2 regions of the Moritella sp. 24 genome follow, and region 1 is predicted to be linked to the other one. Evidence: predicted binding sites of a transcription regulator. Region 1 holds the regulator's gene; the other holds the start of a gene.
What was found. Region 1 encodes FliA, which starts transcription of late flagellar genes. Its sites were predicted from a motif close to CTAAAGNTNNNNNNNNNNNNGCCGATA; they were not measured.
Positions count from the first base shown of each region.

Region 2: the regulator FliA is predicted to act here: its motif matches at 6,236-6,262, upstream of pomA (flagellar motor protein PomA).

Region 1 is NZ_CP056123.1:3,454,759-3,462,618, forward strand. It holds gene HWV00_RS15315 (chemotaxis protein CheA) at 1-2,094, opposite strand, end outside; gene HWV00_RS15320 (protein phosphatase CheZ) at 2,106-2,855, opposite strand; gene cheY (chemotaxis response regulator CheY) at 2,868-3,251, opposite strand; gene HWV00_RS15330 (RNA polymerase sigma factor FliA) at 3,352-4,077, opposite strand; gene HWV00_RS15335 (MinD/ParA family protein) at 4,079-4,954, opposite strand; gene flhF (flagellar biosynthesis protein FlhF) at 4,957-6,453, opposite strand; gene flhA (flagellar biosynthesis protein FlhA) at 6,503-7,860, opposite strand, start outside.
Region 2 is NZ_CP056123.1:3,877,150-3,885,009, reverse strand. It holds gene ribBA (bifunctional 3,4-dihydroxy-2-butanone-4-phosphate synthase/GTP cyclohydrolase II) at 1-122, shown strand, start outside; gene ribE (6,7-dimethyl-8-ribityllumazine synthase) at 255-740, shown strand; gene nusB (transcription antitermination factor NusB) at 737-1,159, shown strand; gene thiL (thiamine-phosphate kinase) at 1,385-2,485, shown strand; gene HWV00_RS17285 (phosphatidylglycerophosphatase A) at 2,482-2,985, shown strand; gene dxs (1-deoxy-D-xylulose-5-phosphate synthase) at 3,098-4,963, opposite strand; gene ispA ((2E,6E)-farnesyl diphosphate synthase) at 4,998-5,888, opposite strand; gene HWV00_RS17270 (exodeoxyribonuclease VII small subunit) at 5,892-6,137, opposite strand; gene pomA (flagellar motor protein PomA) at 6,323-7,087, shown strand; gene HWV00_RS17260 (flagellar motor protein MotB) at 7,129-7,860, shown strand, end outside.

The DNA.
Region 1 (7,860 bases):
ACCGTCACTGGTGATTGTTGCTCCTGCCATACCTGGCGTACCTTGTAATAAGTTGTCTAACGCTTTAATAACAACTTCTTCTTGACCAATAAGACTATCAACAACAAAACCTACTTGCTTAATACCTAACTGAACAATAACTACATGTCCTAATCCACGATCACTACGACTAGTAGCTTGTGGTTCCATTTTGGTTAACCAATCATGTAAATAAAATAGTGGAATTGCTTTTTCTCTGACAATAATAGTCAGCTGATTATCAACTACATGGGTTTTATTTAAGTCCAAATGGAAGATTTCATTAACACTTGTCAGCGGTAAAGCAAAGATTTGCTTACCAACTTCAACCATCAATGTTGGTAGAATTGCCAATGTTAACGGCACTTTAATTTCAATCGTTGTACCAGTACCCAGTTTTGAGTCAATTGAAATTGTACCATTTAGCTGGCTGATACCCGTTTTAACCACATCCATCCCAACACCACGACCAGAAATATCTGATATCTGATCTTTGGTTGAGAAACCTGGAGCAAAAATAAGGTTATATGCTTCGTTATCTGAGATCCGAGCTGCTGAATCAGCATCAAGTACCCCACGTTTAACCGCAATTTGTTTTAATCGTTCGGCGTCCATACCCGCACCATCATCTACAATTTTAAGACGAATATGATCGCCTTCTTGCGATGCGGATAAAGTAATTTTACCTTGGCGTGGCTTGCCATTTTTTGCACGTATCTCTGGCATTTCAATACCGTGATCAACCGAGTTTCTCACTAAATGCACAAGAGGATCAGCAAGAGCTTCCACCAAGTTCTTATCTAAATCGGTTTCTTCACCAATCATTTCAAGATTAATATCTTTTGATAAACTACGCGCTAAATCACGTACAACACGAGGGAAACGACCAAACACTTTTTTGATTGGTTGCATACGCGTTTTCATTACCGCGCCTTGTAAATCAGCAGTAACAACATCAAGATTAGACACGGCTTTCGTCATGTCTTCGTCATTACTTGAAATACCTAAACTGACTAAGCGATTACGAACAAGTACTAGCTCACCAACCATATTCATGATTTCATCAAGCGTTCGCGTATCAACACGTACTGTTGAATCAGCCTGTGGTTTCGCTTTTTTCTCTACTTTAGCGGCAGGCGCTGCTTTCGCAACGGGTGCTACGATTGCTGTTGCAGTAGCCGTTTCAGAGTGAGCGACTGGAGCTAACGCGACAGGCTCAGCTGCACTAACAACACTTTTTACTGTCGTCGCAGCACTTGGCGCATTACCTTTACCGTATAATTCATCAAGTAAATTTTCAAAGTCATCATCATTAATATCACCACTGCTCGACGCTACAGATGTAGCGGCAACAGGTGTCGGTGCTGGTGCAGGTGCTTCAGTAATAGAAACACCGTGTTGACCCACACCATGTAGTTCATCAAGTAACTTTTCAAATTCGTCATCAGTAAAATCAGCATTTGAACTTGCCGGAACACTTGTCGAAACAACCGGAGTTGGCGCAGGTGCTGCAGTCTTAGTGACTGTTGGCGCACTGCCTTTTCCATGTAATTCATCAAGTAACTGTTCAAACTCTAGCTCTGACATGCCATCGATTTCAGTGCTATCACTCGCAGCAGGAGTCTTAGCAACGACAGGTTCAGGAATTGCTTCAACAACAGTTTCTAGCACTGCAACTGGAGCAACTTCAGGTTGAGTAAGCAAATGAAGTTGATGGATTAACGCAGGATCTGCTGCCGTTAATGGCTCTCTCTGTTGGATCAGTACAAACATTTCGTTTACACAATCCAATGATTTAAGAATCACATCCATCAGTTCTGGAGTAACGGCTCTTAAGCCATTACGCAGGCTATCAAACACATTTTCTGCACCATGGCAGATATCAACCAGTTCTGATAATGCTAAAAATCCAGCGCCACCTTTAACTGTATGGAATCCTCTAAAAATTGCATTAAGCAACTCCGAGTCTTCTGGACTTTTTTCTAAATCAACGAGTTGTTCAGAGAGTTGCTCTAGAATTTCAGATGCTTCTATCAAAAAGTCCTGTAGAATATCTTCATCAACATCAAAGCTCATCAATATCTCCCTTAAAATCCTAAACTTGACAGTAAATCATCAACATCATTTTGGCCGTCTAATACATCAACACGTTCACTCGCATTCATGATTGGACCTTCGGCCTCGATACCATTTATTTCTTTAACTGGTTCATTGACTTTATTCAGTGGCTTTGAAACCTCACCAAACATAGTTAACATTTCGACCAGTTTAACTTCTACTTCTTGCACCAAGTTAATCACACGACGGATCATTTGACCTGTCAAATCTTGAAAATCTTGAGCCATTAAAATTTCAGTTAAATACTGTCTTAGACTATCGGCATCAGATACTGAAACTTGAAGAAAATCATCCAATAATTTACAAAGTTCTTTAAATTGGCCTAGTTGTAGATCACGACTCATCAAACTCTTCCAGCTCGGTAGCACTTGCTGGATACGATCATTAAAACTATCTGCAATTGGTAAGCAAGCTTCCACAGCGTCCATTGTTCTGTTCGCTGCTTTATCTGTCATCTCAATAACGTAATTCAATCGTTCTCGAGCATCAGGAAACTCATCTTTTGCTAAGCTTTCAATACGCGTATCTAATTGGAAATCGTTTAATGAATCATGCAATTGGCGTGTTAATACGCCAACTTTTTCAAATAGAGCTTCTGAATCTGCATTTTGGATGTTGATAATTATGTCATTGGCCATTTCAATCTGACCACACTCGAGTAGTGTGACCAGTTCTTTGGCTTTCTCTAACGAAATCAACGATTCTTGTTGTTCACTCATGCGCATCCTTGCTTATTGAATTCTTTCGAAGATTTTCTCTAATTTTTCTTTTAGTGTTGCAGCAGTAAACGGTTTTATAATATAGCCATTCACGCCAGATTGAGCCGCTTCAATAATTTGTTCGCGTTTCGCTTCTGCTGTTACCATTAATACTGGGATATGACATAGTGCTTGATCCTTACGAATCTCTTTAAGCAAATCAATACCTTGCATTCCAGGCATGTTCCAGTCAGTTACAACAAAGTCATAATCGCCGTTTTTTAGCATTGGAAGTGCGGTATTACCGTCATCGGCTTCAAATGTATTATTAAAACCAAGATCACGCAGTAAGTTTTTAATGATACGTCTCATCGTAGAAAAATCGTCAACAATAAGAATTTTAATTTGCTTTTTCAAGTTGTTCTCCAAAATAAGTAATTACAATATTTACAGTCCCTGATTCCCATAAATATATTACTTCAATATCCAGGTACTAGAAATACGGTACCAATTAAACTTAATCATCCAACCAAGCGTGCATACGCGCTTTCACTCGATGCATTGCTTGACTGTGAATTTGACTCACTCGAGATTCACTGACACTAAGCACTTCCCCGATCTCTCTTAGGTTTAACTCTTCATCGTAATAAAGTGATAAAACTAAGCTTTCTCTTTCTGGTAATGTCTTAATGCAGTTTGCTAGTGCTTGCTGAAAACGTTGTTCAGAAAAGTCAGAACAAGGGGTACTTGATTTACCTTCATAAACTGAATAAGCATCTTCATTACTCGCCGTCAAATCTTCGACCGCCAATATATGCCCACTGTTAACATCCATCAACATACTATGGTAGTCAGTAAGGCTTACGCCTAATTCTTCAGCGACATCCGTATCTTTTGCATCCGTGCCAGTCCGTTTTTCAATCCGATCAATGGCTGCTGCAATATCGCGCCCATTTTTATGAACCGACCTTGGAACCCAGTCTCCGCGTCTCATTTCATCAATCATTGAGCCGCGAATACGAATACCAGCATACGTTTCAAAACTAGCGCCTTTAGAACCATCGAAATTACGTGCAGCATCCAGTAATCCAATCATACCCGATTGGATTAAATCATCTAACTGAACACTCGGCGGCAAACGCAGTAATAAGTGGTGAGCGATTCGTTTTACTAAAAAACCGAATTGCTCAACAGCATTACTCTGTTGCGACTGGATGTTACTGTAAGCGGATGCTTTATTCACTTCAATCTTCTACCCTAGCTTTGTTCTCAAACAAGTTCTCAATGAAAAACTCAAGATGACCACCGACTTTATTCGGTACAGGCCAAGTTGCAGCTTTACTTGCCAACGCTCTAAACGCAAGTGAGGCAGGTGCTTTTGGAAATGCATCTACAACTACTTTTTGCTTACGAACGGATTGACGAACACTGTTATCAAACGGAATACAAGCAACAAGCTCTAATGTTGCATCTAAGAATCGATCCGTTACACGTGTCAATTTAGTAAATAATTCTTGGCCTTCACGTAAACTGCGCACCATATTAGCCACAATTTTAAAACGGTGAACACCGTGTTCTTTTGATAGTAATTTAATTAATGCATATGCATCCGTAATAGATGTTGGTTCATCACACACCACCATTAGGATATCTTGCGATGCACGGCAAAAACTTAATACCATGTCTGAAATACCAGCTGCGGTATCAACCAAAAGTACATCAATTGGTGTTTTCAATTCTGCAAACGCGCGTATTAAGCCTGCGTGCTCTTGCACTGACAACTCAACCATCGAACGAGTACCCGATGTAGCGGGCGCAATTAAGATCCCATTTGGGCCCTCAATTAAAATATCATCCAATGTACACTCACCAGAAATAACGTGAGAAATATTTTTATGTACGCGTAAGCCGAGTAAAACATCGACATTTGCCAATCCAAGATCGGCATCTAAAACCATAACTCGCTTGCCCTGAGCCGCGAGAGATACCGCCATATTTAGTGTTACGTTAGTTTTACCTACGCCACCTTTACCACCTGAGACGGCAATAACTTTAACTTTTTTGTTATTACTCATTTGTCTTAGACCACTTGCTTGATCGAAAAAAATATTTTTATTCATTACTATTTATCATCGCCTAACCAAAAATGCGTATCGTTTTGTTCTTCTAGCGTATCTCTATTGAGTACAGCTCGAACTAATTGCTGTGCATTGGCTGAATCTATATCTTCAGGAACCCTTTGCCCATTGGTAATATATGCAATCGGTAGTTCGTGCTGTATTAATACACTTAAAATCTCACCGAGACTTAAACTTTCATCCACTTTACTTAAAATGCAACCCGATAACGGGATATGATGAAAGTGCTCTAATGTTTCTTGTACAACCCTACGCTGTGCGGTCGCCGGAACAACTAAATAGTTACGAATCACGACTTTTTCATTATTAACTAATGTATCGAGCTGTTCAGATAAGCGTTTATCACGCTGACCCATACCAGCAGTGTCAATTAACACTAAACGTTTGCTTCTTAATTGATACAAGTATTGTGCCAACTCTGCTTCATCACGGGCAACCTTAACAGTACAGCCCATAATACGGCCATAAGTGGCTAATTGTTCGTGAGCACCAATACGATATGTATCAGTGGTAATCAATGCGACGTTATCAGAACCATGTAACATGGCAAATTTTGCCGCTAATTTGGCGATTGTTGTCGTTTTACCAACCCCTGTAGGGCCAACTAATGCAACAGCACCACCTTTACTTAAAATATCATCTTGCGCAATTAATACATTATCCGTTAATAGCGCTTGTATTTGATCCCAAGCCGACTCAATCGAACAGTCTTCAGCCACACAGTTAGCTAACTGGTCAGCAACGACTTCTGTAAAGCCTATTTTGACCAAATGCTTGATCAACATAGCACGTATAGGTTCGTTACGTTCAACTTCCTGCCACTGTAATCCTGATACTTGGTGTTCAAGCAACTTTCGTATAGAGGCTAACTCGGCCTTCATCGCACTAATGTCTTGCTGGTTATCCGCTTTAGCAGGTGCCGCTTCAAATTGTTTATAACCACTTTGCTGTGGTTTACGTGCCATACCATCACGCATTTCATTTTGTTCAGCTAATGTAGCTGGCGCAGCACTAGGACGCTCAGCAAAGCGGCGTGCAACCGGTTTCTTTAAGAAGCTGGTATCCCAATTATTGGATTCGCTGGCATTGTCATCACTGCCTATTGCTTGTGACATTTGCTGTTGGTGTTCTTGCTGGCGTGCTAATAAACTGGCTAGTGAGTCATTAGGCGCGGTCTTTTTCTCTGATTCAGTCGGTGCTGATGGTTCATTCTTCATTAGCTTCTTAAAGCTAAATTTTGATGCCGATAAATTGACGGAATCTTCAGAAAGTTGACGCTCTGTTTTATTTGTTACCTGTTGAGGTTCACTCGGTTTGTCTGTTGCAGCGGGTTTGCTTTCGGAGAAATCCACAGCAGCAACAATTTCAATACCACCGGTAACCTTTTTGTTAGACATAATAACAGCGTCTGGGCCAAGAACCTCTTTGACTTCAGCCAATGCCGCTCGCATATCTTTGGCAAAAAAGCGCTTTATTTTCAACTTATCATCCTTAGTTCAGTTCGCTACTTTAATTTATTTTATTAACACGTTATTGACCAACAACACTGACAATTCGAATCTGTTTATCATCAGGTACTTCTTGATATGATAATACGCGTAATGACGGTATTGAGTATTTCACAAATTTCGCCAATGTCGATCTTAGTACACCAGAGGTAAGTAATATCGCTGGTTGTCCTGCTAATTCTTGGTTTTGTGCTACCTCAGTGAGTGAGGACTGCATACGTTCTGCTAAACCAGGTTCAATACCAGCACCGTCACTCCCCGCAGCTTGTAAAGACTGATGTAATATTTGCTCTAATTCCGGCGCTAGCGTCACTACAGGTAGTTCACTATCGATACCATTAATGTCTTGTACAATCATTCGACGTAAGCTCACTCGACACGCCGAAATTAATACTTCAGGGTCTTGTGTCTTAGTACCATATTCCGCCATCGTTTCAACAATCGTACGAATATCTCGAATCGGTACATTGTCGTTAAGTAGGCCTTGTAGTACTTTAACCACGATACCCAGTGGTAAAATTTCAGGGACTAAACTCTCAACAAGTTTGGGATGGGTTTTCGCTAACACATCCAATAAATTCTGTACTTCTTCATAACCGAGCAGTTGCGCTGCATTATTTAGGAGCAGCTGACTTAAGTGTGTCGCAACAACCGTGGCAGAGTCAACAGCTGTATAACCTAGGGTTTGCGCTTGATCACGCTGTTGAGGGTTTATCCACAAAGCAGGCAAACCAAAAGCAGGGTCAATGGTTGCAATACCATCTATCTTGCCGTAAACCTGACCAGGGTTAATCGCGAGCTCTTTATCATGGAAGATTTCGATTTCACCATTTGATACCCCCATAATGTTAATACTATAACAGTTTGGCGGTAATTCGAGGTTATCTCGAATATGCACAGCTGGTACCAAAAAACCTAATTCTTGAGATAGCTTCTTACGCACACCCTTAATTCGATTTAATAGCTCACCACCTTGGCTTTTATCAACCAGCGGAATTAAGCGATAACCAACTTCTAAACCAATAGTATCGACAGGCTTAACATCATCCCAATCAAGGTCTTTTTGATCATTTAAATTAGCTTCAATTGCAGCATCTTCAGGCACCAAGCTTTTCTCTTCTGCAGCTTTAGCTTGTTTCTTCATTAACCACCAAGCCCAGACACCTGTAATCACACCAAAACCAATAAAGGCAAGGTGTGGCATACCAGGTACTAACCCCATCACGGTCATAATAGCTGCAACCACAGCAAGCGCTTTCGGGTTCGCCACCATTTGGCTACTGACTTGCGTACCCAATTTTTCATCTTTATTCTGACGAGTAACAATAATCGCAGCAGCAATAGATAAAAGTAATGATGGGATTTGCGCAACCAGTCCGT
Region 2 (7,860 bases), 420 kb from region 1:
GTGTAGGCTCTCAAATTTTGGCTGATATGGGCGTGTCTAAGATGAAGCTATTAAGCTCAGACAAACGTTACCATTCACTATCTGGCTTTGGTCTAGAAGTTGTCGAATATATCTCTAAATAAGTTTTAGAGATAGTCGTAGAATAAGTTTGCTTGCTGGCGAAAGCTTGGTACAATCCGAGCCCTTTCGTCAGCCGATTCATAATAATTAAAATTGGCCGTAAAATTACGCGCCGTGATATAGGATTTGTACACATGAAAGTTATCGAAGGAAATGTTCCTGCTCCAGAAGCAAAAATTGCAATTGTTATCTCTCGTTTTAACAGCTTCATTAATGAAAGTCTGTTAGAAGGTGCTATCGATTCACTAAAACGTTTTGGCCAAGTTAGCGAAGACAACATCACTGTTGTTCGTGTTCCTGGCGCTGTAGAATTACCGCTTATCACTAAGCGTGTTGCTGCAACAAAACAGTTTGATGCGATTATTGCTTTAGGTACGGTAATTCGTGGTGGTACACCACATTTTGAATTCGTAGCTGGCGAATGTAATAAAGGTCTTGCTCAAGTTGCAATGGACTATGATGTTCCTGTTGCATTTGGTGTGTTAACTACTGACACTATTGAGCAAGCAATTGAGCGTGCTGGTACCAAGGCTGGTAATAAAGGGTCGGAGGCTGCTCTAAGTGCACTTGAAATGGTGAATGTTTTGCATCAATTAGATGTATCATTGGAGAAAAAATGAAACCTTCGGAACGTAGTAAGGCACGTCAGTTTGCCACACAAGCAATTTATCAATGGCAAATGACACAAGAAACTGTTGCAAATATTGAACACCAATTTGTAACAGAGCAAGATTTTAGCGACACAGATGCAGTTTACTTCCGTGAACTTGTTTTAGGTGTAAGCTTAAACTCTGTAGAACTTGATGAGTTAATGTCACCATTCCTATCTCGTCCAATCGATGATTTAGACTTGGTTGAGAAAGCGATTTTACGTCTTTCTACATTTGAGCTAACTAAGCGTCAAGATGTACCTTATAAAGTTGTGATCAATGAATCTATCGAATTAGCGAAAGATTTTGGCGCTGAAGACAGCCATAAATTCGTTAACGGCGTATTAGATAAAATTGTAAGTAAATTGCAATTACGTTTGAAAAAATAATTTAATTATTTTCTTCAATGCAAAAAAGCTAGCACAGGTTGCTGGCTTTTTTTATGCCTAAAAAAGACGATTTATATCATCACTAACTAGCAGTATAATGTCGTAACTAACGGTATGGTATCGTAAACAATGAGATCGTAAATATAGTACCGTAAACAATGGTACCGTAAATAATAGTATAATAACGTTATTAATTTAACATCGATAATGGAAAATAAGATCACTATGGCAACAGGCGAGTTTGACTTAATTGGGCAGTATTTCACGAATAAATCTGTGTCACGAGATGATGTTATTACTGGTATTGGTGATGATTGTGCAATCTTGTCAGTGCCGGTTGGAAAGCAACTTGTCGTGACGACAGACACAATGGTCAGTGGTGTTCATTTTCTTCATGATGCAAACCCTGTGGATGTGGCGCACAAACTTGTCGCGGTAAATATCAGTGATATTGCTGCGATGGGTGGGCAACCAGCTTGGGCATCCTTAGCATTAACTTTACCTGACTATGATCATGCATGGTTAGCGGCATTTAGTGATAGTTTGCATCAGCAATTACATCACTATGGTGTCAGTTTAATTGGTGGTGATACGACTAAAGGTGATATGACACTGACATTGACGCTACAAGGCTTTGTTGAGCAGGGTAATGCATTACAGCGACACGGTGCTAAAGTCGGTGATTTGATTTATTGTAGTGGCACGATAGGCGATGCAGCCGCAGGGTTAAAGTTACTTATTGATGCGGGTCGTGATGTTAATCATGCTAATAGCGATATTGATAATGATAGCGATAGTGAACAGGGTAATTGTCTCGCTGAAAGTGTAGCGCCTGAAAAGACGAATACAATTTTATTAACAGACGTAGAGACAGACTTTTTAATTGCGCGTCATCAACGTCCGACAGCACGAGTGAGCACAGGTGAAGCGCTTGTTGGTATTGCGAATAGTTGTATCGATCTGTCTGATGGTTTAGCGTCTGACTTAAAGCACATATTGAAGGCATCAAGTCGTCAATCAGGTATGACACTATCAGCAAATATTGAACTGTCTGCACTTCCTTTATCAAACGCATTGCAAACTTATGTAAGTAAAGAGTTATGGCCACAGTATGCACTTGCTGGTGGTGATGATTATGAATTACTATTTACCGTATCGCCAGAAAACAAAGCACAATTAGAAAAAACCATGGCTGACCGTAATTTACCTTATACTCACATTGGTGAGATTGTTAGCAATAGTAAACAGACGGAACAACAGATTTATTACTTTAACGATAAACAACTCAGTACGCTCGCTTTACAAGGATGGGATCACTTCCAATGAAAAAAGATTTTTTATCGCCTGAATTACAAAAATTAAATTATGCTAATCCCGTTCATTTAGCTGCTGTGGGTTTTGGTAGTGGTTTATTACCCAAAGCGCCTGGCACGGCGGGAACCGTTGCTGCTATTCCGCTGTATTTATTAATGACTAGCGTGTTTGAACTGGGTTTATGGCAATATATTGCGATTGTAGTGCTTGCTTCAGTAATCGGTGTGTACATTTGTGCAAGCGCGAGTAAAGCAATGGGAGTTCATGACCATGGTGCAATTGTGTGGGATGAAATTGCAGGTTACGGTATTACGATGATTGCAGCGCCGCAAGGTTGGGCTTGGGTTATTCTCGGTTTTGCATTATTTCGTTTTTTTGACATCGTTAAACCCGGACCGATTGGTTGGTTAGATAAAAATACGCATGGTGGCTTTGGTATTATGATTGATGATGTACTAGCGGGTATATTTGCGTTAGCTGGTGTTCAGTTGATCGCTTATATGGTGCTTTAATTACAACGGCTAGTAGTGCTCTAAGCTCTCATGAAGTTGAATAAAAAGCCCTACTGGATGTTAGTCGAGTAGGGCTTTTATGTATCGGTATTTGATTTCGTTTTAAGGAAAATTAAAGCGCAATAAACGCCTTAATGCTGGCTTCAATACCAATATCATCTAGGCCTAGTTCCGCATAGATCTCATCTTGTGTACCTTGATGAATAAATTTATCAGGTAGCCCTAAGTTTAATGTTGGTGTCATTAACTTATTTGTCATTAGATATTCATTCACACCAGAACCCGCACCACCCATGATAGCGCCATCTTCGATAGTGACTAAGATATCATGGTTCTTAGCCATTTCAGCTAATAAGGCTTCATCTAACGGTTTTGCAAAACGCATATCAACAACTGTCGCATTTAAGCGTTCAGCAGCAGGAATTGCATTATGCATTAGCGTACCGAAACACAAAATTGCGACTTTTTCACCTTGGCGACGCACAATACCTTTACCGATTTCTAATTCAGTAAATGCTTCTTGTACTTCAATACCAGTGCCGCTGCCACGTGGGTAGCGTACAGCTGCAGGGCCACTATATTGATAACCTGTGTGCAGCATTTGACGACATTCATCTTCATCACTTGGCGTCATGATCACCATTTTAGGGATGCAGCGCATGAAGCTAATATCAAACGCACCTTGGTGAGTTTGACCATCTGCGCCAACTAGACCTGCACGATCAATGGCAAATAACACCGGAATGTCTTGAATTGCAACATCGTGAATCAGTTGATCATAACCACGTTGCAAGAAAGTTGAATAAATAGCGACAACAGGTTTATGACCACCAATGGCAAGACCGGCAGCGAAAGTAACACAATGCTGTTCAGCAATCGCTACGTCAAAGTATTGCTCTGGGTATGTTTCTGAGAATTTAATCATTCCCGAGCCAGCACCCATCGCAGGTGTCACAGCTGCTAATTTTTTATCTGTTTTTGCTACATCGCATAACCAATTACCAAAGATCTTTGAGAACGTTGGTTTTGACGGTGCCGATACGGGTAACGTATCTTCTGCAGGGTTGAATTTAGGTACTGCGTGATAGCCCAGTTGATCTTGTTCAGCTGGAGCATAACCTTTGCCTTTCTTCGTCACCACGTGTAAAAACTGTGGACCTTTAAGGCTGCGCATATTTCGCAGTGTTTCAACTAAGCCATTAACATCATGGCCATCAATTGGGCCAATATAATTAAAGCCAAACTCTTCAAATAGCGTACTTGGTACAACCATGCCTTTTAAATGTTCTTCCGCACGACGCGCAAGTTCTTTAATTGGCGGGATACCTGATAGCACCTTTTTACCGTTTTCACGGAAGCTAGAATAAGCATCGCCCGATAATAGTTTTGCTAAATGTTTATTTACTGCACCGACGTTTTCAGAAATAGACATATCGTTATCATTTAAAATAACCAGTACGTCTTTGTTGATGTGTCCAGCGTGATTTAGCGCTTCAAATGCCATACCACCCGTGATTGCACCATCACCAATAATCGCGACAGTTTTACGGTTTTTATCTTCTTGATCAGCTGCAACAGCAAGACCAAGTGCCGCACTGATTGATGTAGATGAATGACCAACATTAAGATGATCGTATTCACTCTCATCACGCCAAGGGAATGGGTGTAACCCACCTTTTTGACGGATCGTAGACATACGATCGCGACGACCGGTTAAGATTTTGTGCGGGTAGGCTTGATGACCTACATCCCATAACAATTTATCGTATGGCGTGTTGTAGACATAATGCAAAGCAACGGTTAATTCTACGACACCTAAGCCAGAAGCAAAGTGGCCGCCACTTTTACCTACGGTATGTAATAAATAGCTACGCAGTTCATCACATAAGTCATCCAAACGATCGGTCGGTAATTGGCGCAACTCTTCAGGGATGTCTGCCAATGCCAATGTAGGGTAATTCGAAATATCTAAGCTCATAATTTTTATAATTTTTATACTTTGTTAGAATCAGTTATTTATTTCGCTCGATGATGTACTGCGTAAATAAAGCGAGAGTTGTCGTATCATGCGGAATAGTTTCTAAGGCGAACATCGCTTGTTGATACAGTGCTTGGGCTTTTTCTTGCGCCCCTGCTAAACCGAGTAATGCTGGGTATGTTGATTTATTTAATTCAACATCGGAGCCCTGTGGCTTACCGAGCGTTTCAGTATCACTGATTATATCGAGAATGTCATCTTGAACTTGGAATGCTAAACCAATGGCATTTGACCAGGCATCTAAAGAGGCAAGTAATTCAACTGAGCAGAGTGGAGATGCTAAACCACCTAATTTTGCTGCGCAGTTAATTAATGCACCCGTTTTATTATTGTGGATAGCTTCGAGTTGTGCCAGCGAGATCTGTTTATCTGTTGCTGCGAGATCCATTGCTTGACCTCCACACATACCGCTATAGCCACTTGCTTTAGTTAGCGATTTCAGCATCGCTAAGCGATTTTTTTCTGCTTCAGGTGCCAATGCGCAATCAAGTAATAATTCAAATGCAAAAGGTTGCAGAGCATCACCGGCTAAGATAGCGGTAGCATGATCGAATTTAATGTGACAAGTTGGCTGGCCACGACGTAAATCATCATCATCCATCGCAGGCAAATCATCATGAATTAACGAATAGGCATGAATTGATTCAACAGAGGCTGCTGGGCCATCAAGATCGGCAAGGTTAACACCGAGCATTTCGCCAACGGCATAGACGATCACGGGGCGTACGCGTTTACCACCTTGTAAAAGACCATATTCCATTGCTGCTGCAAGCTGAGTGTCATGTGTTGGTAACAAGTTTATTTGTTGTTGCAAATAATCATTGATACGACCCTGATATTGGGTAATCGTGTTTGAAAGCTGCACTATTTAATTACTACTGTCAGAGTTGAAAGGAGAAAGCGTTTGCTGGTCACCGTTGGCGAGTAATATTGCTACTTGCTGTTCAGCATGCTGAAGTTTTTGTGAGCTAGCACGTGTTAAGCTAATACCGCGTTCAAATTGCTTCAACGCATTATCAAGTTCACAATCACCTTGCTCTAGGCTGTTAACGATTGCCTCTAGCTCTGTAATAGACGCCTCGAACGTCATATTTTCTGGTTTTTTTACCGCCATCGGGTGTCCCTCTGATAATATACTCGGGTATTATACCCAAGTTAATAAGGTATATACAGCTTAACTGTACGATGACAACGATAAGCAAGATAAGATCACTTAAGATATTTACTTGCTTGCCGATATAGATCGATGTATACACACGCTAGAAATATGATAATAATTTGCTTGATATGGGGAATGTTGTGGATTTAGCAACTTTAATAGGATTAATCGGCTCGTTTGCGTTTGTTGTGATGGCAATGATCATGGGCGGCGATATAAGTATGTTTCTTGATACGCAATCAGTTTTGATTGTGTTTATCGGCTCACTCTTTGTAGTATTGATGCATTTTAATTTTGGTCAGTTTTTAGCGGCGGCGAAGATCGCAGTAAAAGCGTTTATGTTTAAAATTGATAAACCTGAAGAGTTAATAGAACAAGCGGTCGAAATGGCTGATGCCGCACGTAAAGGTGGCTTCTTAGCTCTTGAAGAAGCGGAAGTGAATAATGAATTTATGCAAAAGGGTATCGATTTATTGGTTGATGGCCACGATGCGACCGTTGTAAGTCAAACATTACAAAAAGACATTAAGCTGACAACGGCACGTCATAAAGCCGGTATTCACGTATTTAGCATGATTGGTGAAGTTGCGCCTGCAATGGGGATGATTGGTACCTTGGTTGGTTTGGTTGCGATGCTGTCAAACATGGATGATCCGAAATCGATTGGTCCTGCGATGGCTGTTGCCTTGTTAACGACATTGTATGGCGCTATTTTTGCTAACATGATTGCAATCCCAATTGCCGGAAAATTGAAATTACGTTCTGAAGAAGAGATGCTGAATAACACCTTGATTATGGATGCTATTTTAGGTATTCAAGAAGGGCGAAATCCTCGGGTAATCGAAAGTTTATTAAAAAATTACCTCAATTCATCAAAACGTGCAATAGCGGATGCTGACGTTTAGTTGGCCTAACGATGGCTGCTCAATGAATAGAGAGATGATTTATGTCAGATGAATGTGATTGCCCACCTCCAGGCCTCCCCGCGTGGATGGGTACATTTGCCGATTTGATGAGCCTGTTAATGTGCTTCTTCGTATTACTGCTGTCTTTTTCAGAAATGGACGTGGTTAAGTTTAAGCAGATTGCTGGTTCGATGCAGTTTGCATTTGGTGTTCAAAATCAGATTGATGTAAAGAATATACCAAAAGGCACAACGGTTATTGCACAGGAATTTCGACCTGGCCGACCAGATCCAACACCGATTGAAACCATCATGCAACACACGATTGATAACAGTGAAGCTGAATTGGATTTCAAAGACGGTGAAGATCAAAATGCAGGTGGTAAGAACAAGCTAGAAGAAGACAGTAATGGAGGTAAATCACCAGAAACCTCGACGCGTGAAAATACGCCAACAGAAAATGTCGAAGTGACTGAAGATACCAGTGAGTTGGTTAAAGCATTGGCTGAAGCGTTAAAAGAAGAAGTTGATAGCGGGGGCGTTGAGGTTGAAAACCTAGGCCAGCAAATCATCATTCGTATTAATGAAAAAGGCTCATTCCCAGCTGGTTCGGCATTTTTACAACCACGTTTTCGTCCCGTTATTCAGAAAGTAGCTGAATTGTTAGCAACGATACCGGGTATTATTACCGTTGCTGGTCATACTGGTAAAGAGCAATTACATTCTGAGTTATACCGTTCTAAATGGGATTTATCGAGTCAACGTGCTGTTTCT